One region of the Nonomuraea sp. NPDC049784 genome, then DNA from elsewhere that is predicted to be linked to it. Evidence: riboswitches for the same ligand, from Rfam matches in the RefSeq annotation. Region 1 holds a riboswitch; the other holds the start of a gene.
The links. Region 1 has a riboswitch for S-adenosylmethionine ahead of AB0J09_RS00665 (aminotransferase class V-fold PLP-dependent enzyme). Riboswitches for the same ligand answer to the same signal wherever they lie in the genome.

Region 1 (7,462 bases):
CGGAGCAGACCGCCGACGGACCGCGCCTCATCATGGTGAACGTCCATACGGGCGAGGAGCGCCTCGGCGGCCCGCTGCGGCCCGCCGACCGCGCCTGGCTCGACCGGTGGTGGCCGCTGCCCCGCGTGGGCGCGCGCGCGGAGATCGGCCGCCCCCGCGACGAGGCATGGGCCTCTGTCCTGGCACGCCTCAACCACGGCCGGGCGATTGCCGTTGATTATGCACATGCTGTGGATAACCGGCCGCTCTGTGGCACGTTGACCGGTTACCGCGACGGCTCGGTCGTTGCCCCCATCCCCGACGGGACCTGCGATATCACGGCTCACGTGGCGCTCGACGCGTGTGCGGAGGCAGGGCGCCGGGCCGGCGCGATATCCACAACCTTGTCCACACAGCGTGACGTGCTGAGGGCGTTGGGGATCACCGGCACCCGGCCCCCCATCGACCTGGCCCACGCCGATCCGCGGGCCTACGTCCGGGCCCTGGCCAGGGCCTCAGAGGAGGGCGAGCTGATCGATCCGAGGGGCCTTGGCCGCTTCGGTTGGCTCAGCCAGCGACGCTGATCTCCAGGGCTTGCAGCCCTCGCATGATGTAACCGGGCTTCCAGGCCGGCTCCTGCCGCAGCTCCAGCTTGCCCGCCCGGGCCAACAGGGCGCCGAACGACTCCATGAGCTCGATACGGGCCAGCGGCGCCCCGAGGCAGAAGTGGATGCCGGCCCCGAAGGAGATGTGCGGATTGTCCGCGCGGCCCACGTCGAGCCGGTTTGGCTCGTCGAAAACCGCCGGGTCGCGGTTGGCCGACCCGAACAGCAACGCCACCTCCGACCCGCGCGGGATCCCCACGCCGTGCACCTCGATGTCCTCCAGCACCCAGCGCTCGAACATCTGCAGCGGCGTGTCCCAGCGCATCAACTCCTCGACGGCCGTGGGCAGCAGCGAACGGTCCTCGCGCAGCCGTGCCAGCTCGGAGGGGTTCCTGAACAGGGCCCACCAGCCGTTGCCCGTCACGTTCACGGTGGCCTCGTGGCCGGCGTTGAGCAGCAGCACGCACGTGCCGACCAGCTCGTCCTCGGTCAGCTCGTCGATCTGCGCCAGCGCGCTGATCAGGTCGTCACCCGGGGTCCGGCGGCGCTCCGCGGCGAGGGTCTTGAGGTAGCCGGCGAAGTCCGACGCCGCGCGTACGGCCGCGTGCTGGGCGTCGAGCGCCGGGTTGAGCTCGTACATGCCGCAGATGTCCGCCGACCAGGGGCGCAGCAGGTGGCGGTCCTGCTCGGGTATGCCGAGCATCTCCGCGATCACCGTCACCGGGAGCGGCTCGGCCACCTCGGCGATCAGGTCGCCGCCGCCCTTCTCCACGAACGCGTCCACCAGGCCCTCGGCGATGGCGCGCACCCGGGGCCGCAGGGAGTCGACCATGCGCGGCGTGAACGCCTTCGAGACCAGCCGGCGCAGCCTGGTGTGCACCGGCGGCTCCACGTCGAGCATGCCCGCCCTGATCACCCGCCAGAACGGCTCGTGGAACTCCGGCTCAGGCGGCTTGCCGAACTCCTCGTGGGTGGCCACGTGCAGGTAGGACCTGCCGAGGCGGCGGTCCCTGAGCAGGGCGTTCACGTCGGCGTGGCGCGAGATCAGCCACTGGTTCGTCGGCTCGAAGTAGCTGACGGGCGACTCGCGCCTCAGCTCGTCGTACACGCGGTACGGGTGGGCCACGAAATCCGGATCCCAAGGGTCAAAGCGCACTATTTCATAGTAGGAGCGGAACCATCCTGCTTCTTGTCGGCGCGCTTGCTGCGCATCCGGATGTTCAGCAGCTCGACGACGAGCGAGAACGCCATCGCGAAGTAGATGTAGCCCTTGGGGATGTGCTGGCCGAAGCCCTCAGCGATGAGCACCACGCCGATCAGCACCAGGAACGACAGCGCCAGCATCTTGATGCTCGGGTGCCGGTCCACGAACCTGCTGATCGGCCCTGAGGCGAACAGCATCACCAGCACGGCCACCACGACCGCCGCGATCATCACGCCGAGCTGGTCCACCATGCCGACGGCGGTGATGACGGAGTCGAGCGAGAACACGACGTCCAGCACCATGATCTGCAGGATCACCGAGGTGAAGGAGGTGACGGCCGCCTTCTTGCCGTCCCCGCCCGCGGGGGCGTCCATGCTGTGGCCGATCTCGGTGACGCTCTTGCCCAGCAGGAACAGGCCTCCGAGCAGCAGGATCAGGTCGCGTCCCGATATGTCGTGGCCGAAGACGGCGAACAGCGGCTCGGTGAGCCGCACCACCCACGACAGGGCGAGCAGCAGGAGCAGACGGCTGACCAGGGCCGCGCCCAGGCCCAGCACACGGGCTCTGTCGCGCTGTTCAGGGGGTAGTTTCCCGGCCAGGATGGAGATGAAGATGATGTTGTCGATCCCCAGGACGATCTCCAGGGCGACAAGGGTGAAGAAGCCGATCCAGATCTGCGGGTCGGTCACCCAGTCCAACATCTGCGCACCTCCATGACACGTGAGCGGGGTTTCCGGTAGCAACGAGCCACGCGGCGCAGAAGTTCACCGACTTGCGATTGAAGGTGGGGTTTCAGTTATAGTTCCCGTCGTAGGTCATGAGTGCCAGCACTAAGCCCCGGCTTGCTGGCCGGCAACCCTCGCGTCCGCGGCGGGGTGCCCCGGGTGAAGACCTGGTCCGTCACGAGGTGTGGCGGGCAAGCGCGGGCTCCGTGGCTGCTTCCAGGGGTCCGAAGACCCTGAGGGAGATGTGCCGTGTCCACGCTGACGATCTTCAGCTCTGTCCCCGCCCAGGCCGTTGAGGCGGCTCCCGCCGTCACGAGCAGGCCGATTCCCGCCGTGCTCGGGGCCGATCTCGAGGTGCCCGTCAAGGGCGGAAGGCTCGTCGGCTACGCCAACCTCGACTACGCCGCCAGCGCGCCCTGTCTCGAGCCGGTCAGCGCCGCCGTCACCGCCGCGCTCCCGGCCTACTCCAGCGTCCACCGGGGCGCGGGCTACGCCTCCCAGCTGACCACCGCCCGCTACGAGCAGGCCCGCCACACGGTCAGGGCGTTCGTCGGCGCCCGCCCGGACGACGCCGTGATCTTCACCCGCAACACCACCGACGCCACGAACCTCCTGGCCGGCTGCCTGCCCGCCGGCACGACCACCGTGGTCTTCGACACCGAGCACCACGCCTCGCTCCTCCCCTGGAAGAAGTCCGTACGGCTGGCGCCGCCCGCCTTCCCCGGCGAGGCCGTCCGCGCCGCCGACGAGGCGCTGGCCGCGATCGACGGGCCCAAGCTGCTCGTGGTCACCGCCGCCTCGAACGTCACCGGCGAGCTCTGGCCCATCGCCGCCCTGGCCCACATCGCGCACCGGCACGGGGCCCGCATCCTGGTGGACGCCGCCCAGCTCGTACCGCATCGGCGGCTCAACCTGACCGCGCTCGACCTGGACTACGTGGCCTTCTCCGGGCACAAGCTGTACGCGCCGTTCGGCGCCGGGGTGCTGGTCGGGCGGCGGGACTGGCTCTCGGAAGGTGAGCCGTACCTCAAGGGCGGTGGCGCGGTGCGTTCCGTCGGGGACGAGACCGAGTGGCATGACGACCCCGAGCCGCGGCACGAGGCGGGCACCCCCAACGTGCTGGGCGCCATCGCGCTGGCCGCGGCCTGCGACGCGCTCACGGCCACCGGCTGGACCGCGGTGGTGCGGGAGGAGGAGCGGCTGATCGCCCGGCTGCGCTCCGGGCTGGCCTCGATCGAGGGCGTGCGTGAGCTGTCACTGTGGGGCGATGATCACCCGCGCGTCGGCATCGTGTCGTTCACGGTGGACGGCTACTCGGCCCGCGAGGTGGCCGAGGTGCTCTCCAGCGAGTACGGCATCGGGGTGCGCGACGGCAAGTTCTGCGCGCACCCGTTCGTGCGGCACCTGCTCAACGAAACCGATGGGGGTTGCGAGGACGGCACCGCCTCCGCGGTGCGGGCCTCGATCGGCATCGGCACCACGGAGGAGCACGTCGACCGGCTGATCGGGGCGCTGCGGGATCTCGTCGCCCGCTGAGCCTCATTCCCTGTTCGGCGGCTTGCGGTGCGGCGGCGGCTCGTCGGAGACCAGGGCGTCGATGTCTCTCATGTCGTCGTCGTTGATCATGCCTGCCCGGCGCTCGCTGGGCTGCCTGGGCACGCGTGGCGCCTCCGCCGGTTCCTTGGACGCCATGGGCGTCGTGGGCCCGCCGGTCATGGTCGTGACGTTCGACGGCTCCGGAGGGCGCGCGCCCGGAGCGTACGCGGCGAGTTCCTCCTCGGCGGCCCGGCGTTCCCCACGCCTGCGGAACATCGCGCCGAACAGGCCGTCGAGCCCGATCCGCCCACCACCGAGCGCCAGGAACAGCAGGCCCAGCGCCCCGAGCGCGCCGGGCAGCTCCCAGCCGCCGGTGATGGCCAGCACACCGTGGCCGACGTGCACGAACACGATCGCGGCCAGCATGTCGAGCAGCAACAGCAGCCCCACCAGCCGCACCAGCAGGCCGAGGATCAGGAAGAGGCCGCCGACGGTCTCCACGATGGTCGCGTACGCCGAGGTGAGCTCGGGCATCGGGATCCCGATCCCCCTGAATGCCTGTCCCACGGCTGGGAGACCGCTCGACCCCTTCTGCAAACCGTGAGCCAGGAAGATTACGCCGGTCACCACTCGCGCGATCAGGGCCGCGACATCGAACACAGCTCTCTTCATGGTGTTTTCTCCCCCCATTCCGGTCTTTCTCCCCATGTCCGGCTTAGGGATGCGTTTCCATACGATTCCTTGACCCTCCCCCCGGCTGGATCACCCACCGGTGCGGTGGCAGCATGGCCATATGACGGAACGTGTGGTCGGAATCGGTGCGGGCGCGAAAGAGCTGGCCACCGAGGACATGATCCTCAACATCGGTCCGCAGCACCCGTCGACCCACGGGGTGCTCAGGCTCCGGCTGACGCTCGACGGCGAGCGCATCACCGCCGCCGAGCCGATCATCGGCTACATGCACAGGGGCGCGGAGAAGCTGTTCGAGGTCCGCGACTACCGTCAGATCATCATGCTGGCCAACAGGCACGACTGGCTGTCGGGCTTCGCCAACGAGCTGGGCGTGGTGATCGCCGCCGAGCGCCTGCTCGGCATGGAGCCCCCGGTCAGGGCCGTGTGGGCGCGAACGCTGCTGGCCGAGCTCAACCGGGTGCTCAACCACCTGATGTTCCTCGGCTCCTACCCCCTGGAGCTGGGCGCGATCACGCCGCTGTTCTACTCCTTCAACGAGCGCGAGCGCATCCAGGCGGTCATGGAGGAGATCTCCGGCGGGCGCATGCACTACATGTTCAACCGGGTCGGGGGCCTCAAGGAGGACCTGCCGCTCGGCTGGCTCGACCGGGTGTCGGAGGCGGTCGCGGAGACCCGCCGCCGGGTGCCCGACATCGAGGACCTCATCCTGCACAACGAGATCTTCATCGCCCGCACCAAGGGCGTCGGCGTGCTCTCCCGCGAGCAGATCATGCAGTACGGCGTCAGCGGCCCCATCGCCAGGGCCTCCGGGGTGGACTTCGACCTGCGCCGCGACGACCCGTACCTCGCCTACCGCGAGCTGCCCGTGAAGGTCGTCACGCGGCACGCGGGCGACTGCCGATCCCGGTTCGAGGTGCTGTTCGACCAGCTCAAGGTCTCGCTCGACCTGGCCGACGCCTGCGTCGAGCACCTGCGCTCGCTGCCGCCCGGGCCGATCAACCAGCGCCTGCCGAAGGTGCTCAAGGTGCCCGAGGGGCACACGTACGCGTGGACCGAGAATCCCCTCGGCATCAACGGCTACTACCTGGTCTCCAAGGGCGACAAGACCCCGTGGCGGCTCAAGCTGCGCTCGGCCTCGTACAGCAACGTCCAGGTGCTGCGGGAGATGTTGCCCGGCCACCTGGTCGCCGACATGGTGGCCATCCTGGGCTCGATGTTCTTCGTCGTGGGTGACATCGACAAGTGAAGGCCGAGCGCGACAAATACGTTGACTGGCTCCGCGCCCTGAGCCTGTGCGTCGTAGTGGTCTGGCACTGGGCGTTCACCATCCTGGAGTGGAAGCCGGACGGCCCCGAGCCCACCAGCCCGCTGGGCTTCACCTCCGGACTGTGGATCCTGACCTGGCTGCTGCAGGTGCTGCCGCTGTTCTTCTACGTCGGCGGCCACGTGCACCTGCTGTCCTGGGAGCGGGCCCAGGCCCGCGGCGCCGGCATCGGCTCGTTCGTCTGGCGGCGCATCCGCGCGCTGGCTTTACCCGCCCTGTTCCTGTCCGGGGTGTGGATCGCCATCGGAGCGATCGTGACGTTCACGTTCCACGTGGACTGGATGTGGCGGGTCGTGCTGCTGGTGCTCAGCCCGCTCTGGTTCCTAGGCGTCTATCTCGTGCTGATCGCGCTGCTGCCGGTGGCGCTCTGGCTGCACCGCCGCTACGACGTGCTGACGCTGATCTGGCTCGGCGGCGCGTCGCTGGTGGTGGACGTGGTGCGCTTCCGGTACGGGGTCGACTGGGTCGGCTGGCTCAACATGATCCTCATCTGGGGGCTCGCCCACCAGGCCGGCTTCTTCTACGACCGCATCGTCATCCTGCCCAGGCGCTACGACGTCGCGGTGCTCTGGACGGGGCTGTTCGCCCTGTTCGGCCTGGTCTACTCCGGCATTTACCCGGGCTCGATGGTGGGCGTGCCGGGCGACAAGTGGTCGAACATGGCGCCGCCCACGTTCGTGATCGTCGCCCTGCTGCTGTTCCAGATCGGGCTGGTGGAGGTGCTGCGGCCGTCGATGGAGCGCGTGCTGGAGCGGCCCGGCTGGCGGCGGGTGAACGGCTTCATCAATCGGTACGCGCTGCCGCTCTTCCTCTTCCACACGACCGGGATGGCCATCGCGCTGGGGCTGTCGTGGTGGCTTTTCGGCAGCCTGGGCACTGAGATCCCACCTGACCTGAAGTGGTGGCTGGAGCGCCCGATCGCGATCATAGGACCGCTGATCTGCACCACCCCGGTCATATACCTGTTCGGCCGCCGCACAGCTGAGGTCGCCCAAAAGCAGGGCAAGGGAATCGGCCGGTCAATAGGCTCTGACCATGGTTGACATCGAGTTCCGCGCCAACCCCGAAGACGAGCGGATCATCCGTAACGCTCTGCGGGAAGGCGAGCGGCCGAGCGACGTGATCCGCCGGGCGCTGCGCCTGTTGCAGCGCGAGACATGGAACGACCGGCTGCGCGCGAGCACGACGCGGCCGGCCGTCGAGGATCTGTCCTAGTCCGGCTTCTGCTCGTCCGAGTCCTTCGGGATGCGGCAGGCGTGCTCCAGGTAGAGGGCGGCGCAGATCAGCGCCACGCAGGCCAGGAACGACCCCGTCGCGACGAAGAACTCCGATCGCGGCGTCTCTCTGTCGAAGATCTGCACCGTGTAGAGAGCGAACCCGGCGAACAACCCCCCGA
Region 2 (7,462 bases), on a different contig from region 1:
TGCCGCGCGGCGTCGCGCAGCCGCGGCACGAGGCGGTCACCCGGCTGGTACGGTCTGCCGTCGGCGTATCCCGCGGCCGTCGCCACCATGTAGTGCTCGTAGGACCCGACGACCATCCCGGTGAAGTACTGCCGCTCGCCGAACCGCTCCGCGGGCCCCTCGGGAAAGGCCACCGGCCGCACGGTCGCGGGCCGCCCCGTGCGGGAAGAGCCTGACCAGGCCCTGTCGAGCACGGCGATGCCCACGGTGGCGACGAACGTCTGCGTGCTGTCGGCGTACGTGGCGCGCAGGGCCACGCGGCAGCCGCGTAATACGGCGGCGGGCTGGAACGCCGTCCGGCAGGGGGCTTCGGGCGCGACCCCGGCAAGCACGTACGTGATCCGTGCCCCCGACGGGCTCACGCCGGGCACGGTCTCGGGGAAGATCTGCGCCACCGGCCACGCGCGCCAGCGCTCTGACACGGGCGGCTCCGGTAGTGGCCAGATCACGGAAAGTATGGAGAGCAGCACAACGGACAGTTGGAACACGTCGACCTCGAGCGGGAGATCTCGAGCGGGAGGGGAGGATGCCCGCGCGTGCATTCTGACACGTGACTGGAGGTCATTTGGTGAACAGACCGATACGCGGAGTAATTCCGATCTGCGAAGTTCGACCTAAGGGGTAGGGGAAAGTCGGACATGCGCTCCAGGTGGGAGCCCCAGCCGCTGCGCCGCGTCACCGGAATTGACCGCGATCGCGACCAGTCCCGCCGAGTCCGCGAACGCCACCAGCTCCCCGGGCGGCACCGCCGCGAACGTCTCCCGGTACGGCAGCGCGAGCTGCCGCCGGCCCAGCCATACCCCGAGCGTGTCGCCCACCCGCACGCCGAGCGCCTGCAGGTCGCCGGCCGCGATCGAGAGCTGGGTGTTGCCGTAGCGGTCGACCGAGACCACCTCGCCCTCCACCGAGCCGTCGCGCAGCAGCGAGGTCGGCTCGGGCAACGAGACCAGCCGGCCGACCGGCACCTCGGGCCCCAGGTCGGAAGTTCGCAGCCCGGCGGACAGCCGCCCCGCGACCGGCGAGAACACGTCGCGCCCGTGGAAGGTGGGGGAGACCGGACGCAGGAAGTGCGCGTCGTTGCTGATCTCGTACGCGGCCTCGGCGCCGCCGCTGGCGCGCACCGCCCACGACAGCAGCCCGTTGTCGGGGCCGATGAACACCCGGCCGCCCGCCTCGACGGCCACCGCGCGCCTGGCGCCGCCCGCGCTGGGATCGACCGCGCCGATGTGGATGCCCTGGGGGAGGTAGGGGATGGTCTGGGCGAGAATCGCCGCACCACGCCGTACGTCTCCCGCGGGGACCAGGTGACACACGTCGATCACCCGCGCCTCAGGGGCGATCCCGGCGATCACTCCATGACACGCCGCCACATAGCCGTCTTCGAGCCCATAGTCGGTGAGGAGTGTGATGACTGAGGTCACATTTCGTGACTGTACGTCTCTCAATCCGCCGTGAACAGCCGCACTCGGCACATTACGATGAGGACGGGCCGCCTGCGCGCATCGGCCCACGCCCTTTCGAGGAGGACACCATGGGAGCACCGCTCAGCGGTGACAATGCTGCCCAGGAACCGTCCGGCCAACCACTCTCAGAACGCGATATCGAACTCCTCGCCTTCGAGCGCCAGTGGTGGCGCTACGCGGGTGCGAAGGAGCACGCCATCAAGGAGAGCTTCGGGTTCTCCGCCACGCGCTATTACCAGTTGCTCGGTGAGTTGATCGACAGGCCGGAGGCACTCGAGCACGATCCCATGCTGGTCAAGAGGCTGCGCAGGTTACGATCCACCCGCCAGCGTGACCGTGCGGCCAGAAGGCTCGGCATGCGTCCCTGACCGGCTGGGTACGGCAGCCGCGTGAGGAACATCCCTGGAATGGAAGCGATCTTGAAGGATCCGGCCGGCGCCGTGATCGGACTCGATTTCGACGGGACCCTGTCGCCGATCGTGCCCGACCCCGCCAAGGCCGTGATCCACCCGAAGGCCCCCGAGGTGCTCGCCGAACTGGGCGCCCACGTCCTGGCGGTGGCCATTGTGACCGGCAGGCCGCCGGCCACCGCTCTGGAGCTCGGGCCCGGCCTGGCCGACGTGCCCGGGCTGGTCGTGCTCGGGCACTACGGCTTCGAGCGCTGGGAGAACGGCCGGATCTCCGGGCCCCCGCCCCCTCCGGGCGTGCTCCGGGCCGAGGCGGAGCTGCCGCTGCTGCTCGACGCGCTCGGCCTGGAGGGCGTGGTCGTCGAGGACAAGGGCCGGGCCGTGGCCGTGCACACCAGGCGCAGTCCCGACCCCGAGGGCGCGCTGGCCAGGCTGCGCGAGCCGCTGGCCAAGCTGGCCGAGAAGCACGGCCTGGTGGTCGAGCCCGGGCGTTTCGTGCTGGAGCTGCGGCCGCCCGGCATGGACAAGGGGCAGGCGCTCAGCCTGTTCCTGGCCGAGCGGGCCGCCAGGTCCGTCATGTTCGTCGGCGACGATCTGGGCGACCTGGCCGCGTTCGGGGCCGTACGCGCCTCCGGGCTGCCCGGCGTGACCGTGTGCAGCGGCTCCGCCGAGGTCACCGCCCTGGCGGAGCAGGCCGACATCGTGGTGGACGGGCCCGACGGAGTCGTGGCGCTGCTGCAAGAACTTGCGTCGGCTTTCAGCCGTTCGTGATTGGTTTGCAAGTCTCGCTGCCTAGGGTCGAGCGCATGTCCAAGCGATACCTCGCCGCCGCGGCCGTGGCCGCTGCCACCCTCCTCGCCGTCTCCATGCCCGCGAACGCCGCGCCCGGTCAGGCTCTCAAGCTGCGTAACGGCCTGACCCTCTACATCCCCATCAAGTGGCGGGTCTACGGCATGGGCACCGACGCGGTCCAGATCGTGACCGGCAAGTGCGCGAAGCCGCAGGGGTGGGGCACGCCCGAGTGCGACGCCTTCTACGTCTTCGGCCCCAAGTACATCAAGCACGGCCGCGAGTGGTTCAGCCCCTACACCGGCAAGGACCCGTTCTACACGGCGAGCGACGTACAGCCCTGCCCGGTCAACAAGAAGTGGGGCGAAAGGATCGGCCCCAAGGTCACGAGGGGCCTGCGCCAGGTCGGGGCGGGGCACAAGGCCGCCTACAACGCGTGGCAGTCCACCTGCGCCAGCTACTCCAGCACGAAGGTGCTGGCCCGCTTCACGCAGCGCGAGTGGTACCTGCCGAAGAGCAAGATCCTGGTCGTCGACCAGTGGAACACGCCGGGGCTGGCGGACACGCTCGAGAACGCCGACTGGAGCTGAGAACCGCCCTAGATCTCGGCGAGGGCGTCGAGCTGGGCCGCGAGCCACTTCTGCGGCGGCAGGGCGGTGGCCGCCGCGTGCAGCTTGTCGCGGCGCATCCGGCGCTCGTCCTCGGGCATGACGAGCGCCTGGTGCAGCGCGGCGGCCGTGCCGCTGATGTCGTACGGGTTCACCACGAGGGCGTGCGGGCCCAGCTCGGCCGCCGCACCCGCCTCGCGTGAGAGCACCAGCGCGCAGCGCGGCGACAGGACCGGGCCCTCCTTGGCGACCAGGTTCATCCCGTCGCGGATGGGGTTGACCAGCAGCACGTCGGCCATCCGGTACGCGGCCAGAGAGCGCGGGTAGTCGTCGTTGACGTTGAGGATCAGTGGGTCCCAGTCCTCGGTGGCGTACTCGTCCTCGATCTCCTGGGCGCAGCGCTGCACCGACGCGGTGTACTCGCGATATTCGGGCAGGTCGTGCCGGCTCGGGTACGCGAAGGCCAGATGCACCACCTTCCCGTGCCACTCGGGGTGCGCGTCGAGGAACTCGCGGTAGGCCACCAGGCCGCGCACGATGTTCTTCGACAGCTCGGTGCGGTCGATGCGGACGATCAGCCGCCGGTCGCCCACCTGCTCCCTGAGCGCGGCCATGTGCGACTCGACGTCGGGCTCGCAGGCCCGCTCCCACAGCGCCTCGCCGTCCACGCCCAGGCTGTGGACGCCGATGCGGGTGGTCCTGCCCTCGTAGGTGACGCTGCGGCCGGCGCGGTCGGCCTCCGCGCCCAGCAGCGCCTCACAGCAGTCCATGAACGCCTGCGCCCACCGGTCGGTGAGGAACCCGGCGTGATCGGCGCCCAGGATGCCCTCCAGGACCTCTCCGACCACTTCGTCGGGCAGCAGCGAGAAGTATTCGGGCGGCGCCCACGGGGTGTGGCTGAAGTGGGCGATGCGCAGGTCGGGCCGCTCGGCGCGGAGCATCGCCGGGGTAAGCGTCAGGTGGTAGTCCTGCACCATCACGCGGGCGCCGTGGCCGGCCTCCTCGGCCAGCGCCAGCGCGAAGGCTCCGTTGTAGTCGCGGTAGGACTCCCACTCGCGCTCGAACCTCGTGCCGAAGTTGGGCGCGTTGGGGATGTCGTAGAGCAGGTGGTTGACGAACCACAGGGTCGAGTTGGCCACGGCGTTGTAGGCCCGGTGGAAGACGGCGGGCGGGATGTCGAGCATGCGCAGCGGGCCGGTGTCGTAGCCGGCGTGGTCGATCCTGCCGCCGGGCGCCAGGCGAACGGCACTGCGGTCGCCGTCGGACAGCGCCGCGCACACCCACAGGACGCCCTCTTTCTTGGCCACCCCGGACAGCCCTGACACCAGGCCGCCGCCACCGCGCTTCATGGTCAGCTCACCGTCGTCGGACACGGTGAACGAGACCGGTCCTCTGTTGGAGGCCACCAGGACGCTGTTCATCTACGCTCCCTTCGCCCATAGGATCCCAGCTATGGCGCTTGATGAGCTAACCGAGGAACTCGCCCGCTCCGCCGCTGCAGGAGATCATCGCGCACTTGGCGAGCTTCTGGCGCGAATCGAGCCCGATGTGATGCGTCACTGCGCCCGGATCCTGCCCTACCACCAGGACGCCGAGGAGGCCTCGCAGGACACGTTGCTGGCCGTGGCGCGCAACATCGGGCGGTTCGAGGGCCGGGCGAGATTCAGCACCTGGCTCCACATCGTGACGGCCAACTGCGCGCGCACCACGTACAGGTCGCTCAAGCGCAGGGCGGCCGAGCAGAGCTCCGACGAGCTGCCCATGCAGAAGCCCGACGTGCGGCGGGTGAGCGTGATCGCCGGCTCGCGGCTCGACCTGCTCGACGCCATGGAGGCGCTGGAGGCCGACAAGCCCGACCTGGCACAGGCGTTGGTGCTGCGCGACATCGTCCAGCTCGACTACAGCGAGGTGGCCGAGCAGCTCGGCATCCCGCTCGGCACCGCCAAGTCGCGCATTCACCAGGCGCGCAAATACGTGCAGGGAGTGCTGGGTGAGGACTACCGTTGAGACGGCACGTCTCACGTTCTGAGACGAGTGGCCATTTCGGCCCCCTGGGCAGGTAGAGTCCATTTCAACAACTGAATATTGCTCATCCAGAGGGGTGGAGGGACCGGCCCTACGAAGCCCCGGCAACCCTCCCGGCTTGAGGCTCGCGACCTGGCGAGGCCGACCGGGACAAGGTGCCAATTCCGGTCTGCGGTCAAGGTGGCCGCAGGCGAAGATGAGGGAAGGCCTCGCTTCATGTCGCTTGACTTTGGTCCTGCTGTCGGTCTGTCCTGCCGCGAATGCGGTACGCGTTACCCCCTCGGTCCCAGCTTCGCGTGTCTGGAGTGTTTCGGGCCGCTCGAAGCGGCCTATTCCTTCGGCACCGTGACCCGGGCGGACATCGAGTCGGGTCCCGCCAACATCTGGCGTTACCGGTCGTTGCTCCCCGTTCCTGTCGACGTCGCCAGTAAACCCAACATGAACCCGGGATGGACCAAACTGGTCAAGGCCGGAAACCTTGGGCGCGCACTCGGCCTCAAGTCCCTGTACGTCAAGGACGACTCGGGCAACCCCACTCATTCATTCAAGGACCGCGTGGTGGCGATCGCCGTCGAGGCGGCGCGTAACTTCGGCTTCCACACGCTTTCCTGCTCCTCCACCGGCAATCTCGCGGGTGCGGTCACCGCCGCGGCGGCGCGGGCCGGGCTCGAGGCGTGCGTGTTCATCCCGGCCAATCTCGAGACGGCGAAGATCGCCATGGCCCGGGTGTTCGGCGGCAAGCTGATCGGCATTGACGGCACGTACGACGAGGTCAACAGGTTCTGCTCCGAACTGATCGGCGACCCGCTGGGCGACAAGTGGGGATTCGTCAACGTCAACCTGCGGCCCTACTACGCCGAGGGCTCCAAGACGCTCGCGTACGAGATCGCCGAGCAGCTCGGGTGGCGGCTGCCGGAGCAGATCGTCATCCCCATCGCCTCGGGCTCGCAGCTCACCAAGATTGACAAGGGCTTCCGGGAGCTGGTCCAGCTGGGCCTGGTCGAGGACACGCCGTACAAGATCTTCGGAGCCCAGGCGGCCGGATGCTCGCCGGTCTCCACCGCGTACAAGGCCGGGCATGACGTCGTGCAGCCGGTCAAGCCCGACACCATCGCCAAGTCGCTGGCCATCGGCAACCCGGCTGACGGGCCTTACGTGCTGGACATCGCCCGGCGCACCGGAGGTGCCGTCGAGGACGTCACCGACGCCGAGATCGTGGCCGCGATCAAGCTCCTGGCCTCGACCGAGGGCGTCTTCGCCGAGACCGCGGGCGGGGTTACCGTGGGTGTGCTGAAGAAGCTGGCCGAGAGTGGGCGGCTCGATCCCGAGGCCGAGACCGTGGTGCTCAACACGGGCGACGGACTCAAGACGCTCGACGCGATCAGCGACGACGCCAAGCCCACGGCCGTGATCCGGCCCTCCCTCGACGCGTTCCGCGCGGCTGTCTGACAACCAGGAAAGGCGAGTTTAACCATGAGCGTTACTGTGCGGATTCCCACCATTCTGCGCACGTACACCGGGGGCAACGCGGAAGTCAGTGGCGAGGGCGCGACTCTTCGTGACGTCCTCGCCAAGCTCGACTCCGACTACCCGGGGATCGGCGCGAGAATTCTGGATGAATCGGGCAAGATTCGGCGTTTCGTCAACGTTTACGTTGGGGAAGAGGATGTCCGTTTCGTCGACGGGCTCGACACTCCAGCACCTGAGGGCACTCAGATCTCTATCATCCCGGCAGTCGCCGGCGGCTGAGTGCCATAGATCACAGTGTTGAAGGCGCCCCTAGTGGGCGCCTTCTGCTTTTCCAGGCCAAATGAACCTTTCAACGACCTTCGATGCGAAGAAATGCGAGGTTTGTGGATTGACTCTGTTGCCAAACCCCGTGCCACAGGTATGGTCGAGGGCGATCGTCTGGCTGATTTTCCGTTAAGTCAGGTGATTACGGGTCTCGCGGAGGAATGGGCGAGATCTGTGGGCCCAGTAAGAGGAGTCGGAAGTGGCGCAGGGCACCGTCAAGTGGTTCAACGCGGACAAGGGCTACGGCTTCATCGCGGTAGACGGTGGTAAGGATGTATTCGTCCATTACTCAGCGATCCTGATGGACGGGTACAGAGCTCTCGAACAGGGGCAGAGA

Region 2: it holds a riboswitch for S-adenosylmethionine, as region 1 does, so the genes downstream of both, thrC (threonine synthase) here and AB0J09_RS00665 (aminotransferase class V-fold PLP-dependent enzyme) in region 1, are expected to answer to the same signal.

What each region holds. Positions count from the first base shown of each region.
Region 1 is NZ_JBFAMX010000002.1:8,761-16,222, forward strand. It holds gene AB0J09_RS00650 (SAM-dependent methyltransferase) at 1-563, shown strand, start outside; gene AB0J09_RS00655 (cytochrome P450) at 547-1,740, opposite strand; gene AB0J09_RS00660 (TerC family protein) at 1,740-2,489, opposite strand; SAM riboswitch class IV at 2,602-2,717, shown strand; gene AB0J09_RS00665 (aminotransferase class V-fold PLP-dependent enzyme) at 2,838-4,049, shown strand; gene AB0J09_RS00670 (DoxX family protein) at 4,053-4,721, opposite strand; gene AB0J09_RS00675 (NADH-quinone oxidoreductase subunit D) at 4,843-5,988, shown strand; gene AB0J09_RS00680 (acyltransferase) at 5,985-7,109, shown strand; gene AB0J09_RS00685 (hypothetical protein) at 7,102-7,281, shown strand; gene AB0J09_RS00690 (DUF3180 domain-containing protein) at 7,278-7,462, opposite strand, start outside.
Region 2 is NZ_JBFAMX010000030.1:285-7,746, reverse strand. It holds gene AB0J09_RS10380 (hypothetical protein) at 1-461, opposite strand, end outside; gene AB0J09_RS10375 (SAM-dependent chlorinase/fluorinase) at 654-1,460, opposite strand; gene AB0J09_RS10370 (DUF3263 domain-containing protein) at 1,571-1,870, shown strand; gene otsB (trehalose-phosphatase) at 1,910-2,680, shown strand; gene AB0J09_RS10360 (hypothetical protein) at 2,716-3,288, shown strand; gene AB0J09_RS10355 (trehalose-6-phosphate synthase) at 3,297-4,727, opposite strand; gene AB0J09_RS10350 (RNA polymerase sigma factor) at 4,759-5,313, shown strand; SAM riboswitch class I at 5,393-5,534, shown strand; gene thrC (threonine synthase) at 5,548-6,780, shown strand; gene AB0J09_RS10340 (MoaD/ThiS family protein) at 6,805-7,080, shown strand; gene AB0J09_RS10335 (cold-shock protein) at 7,325-7,462, shown strand, end outside.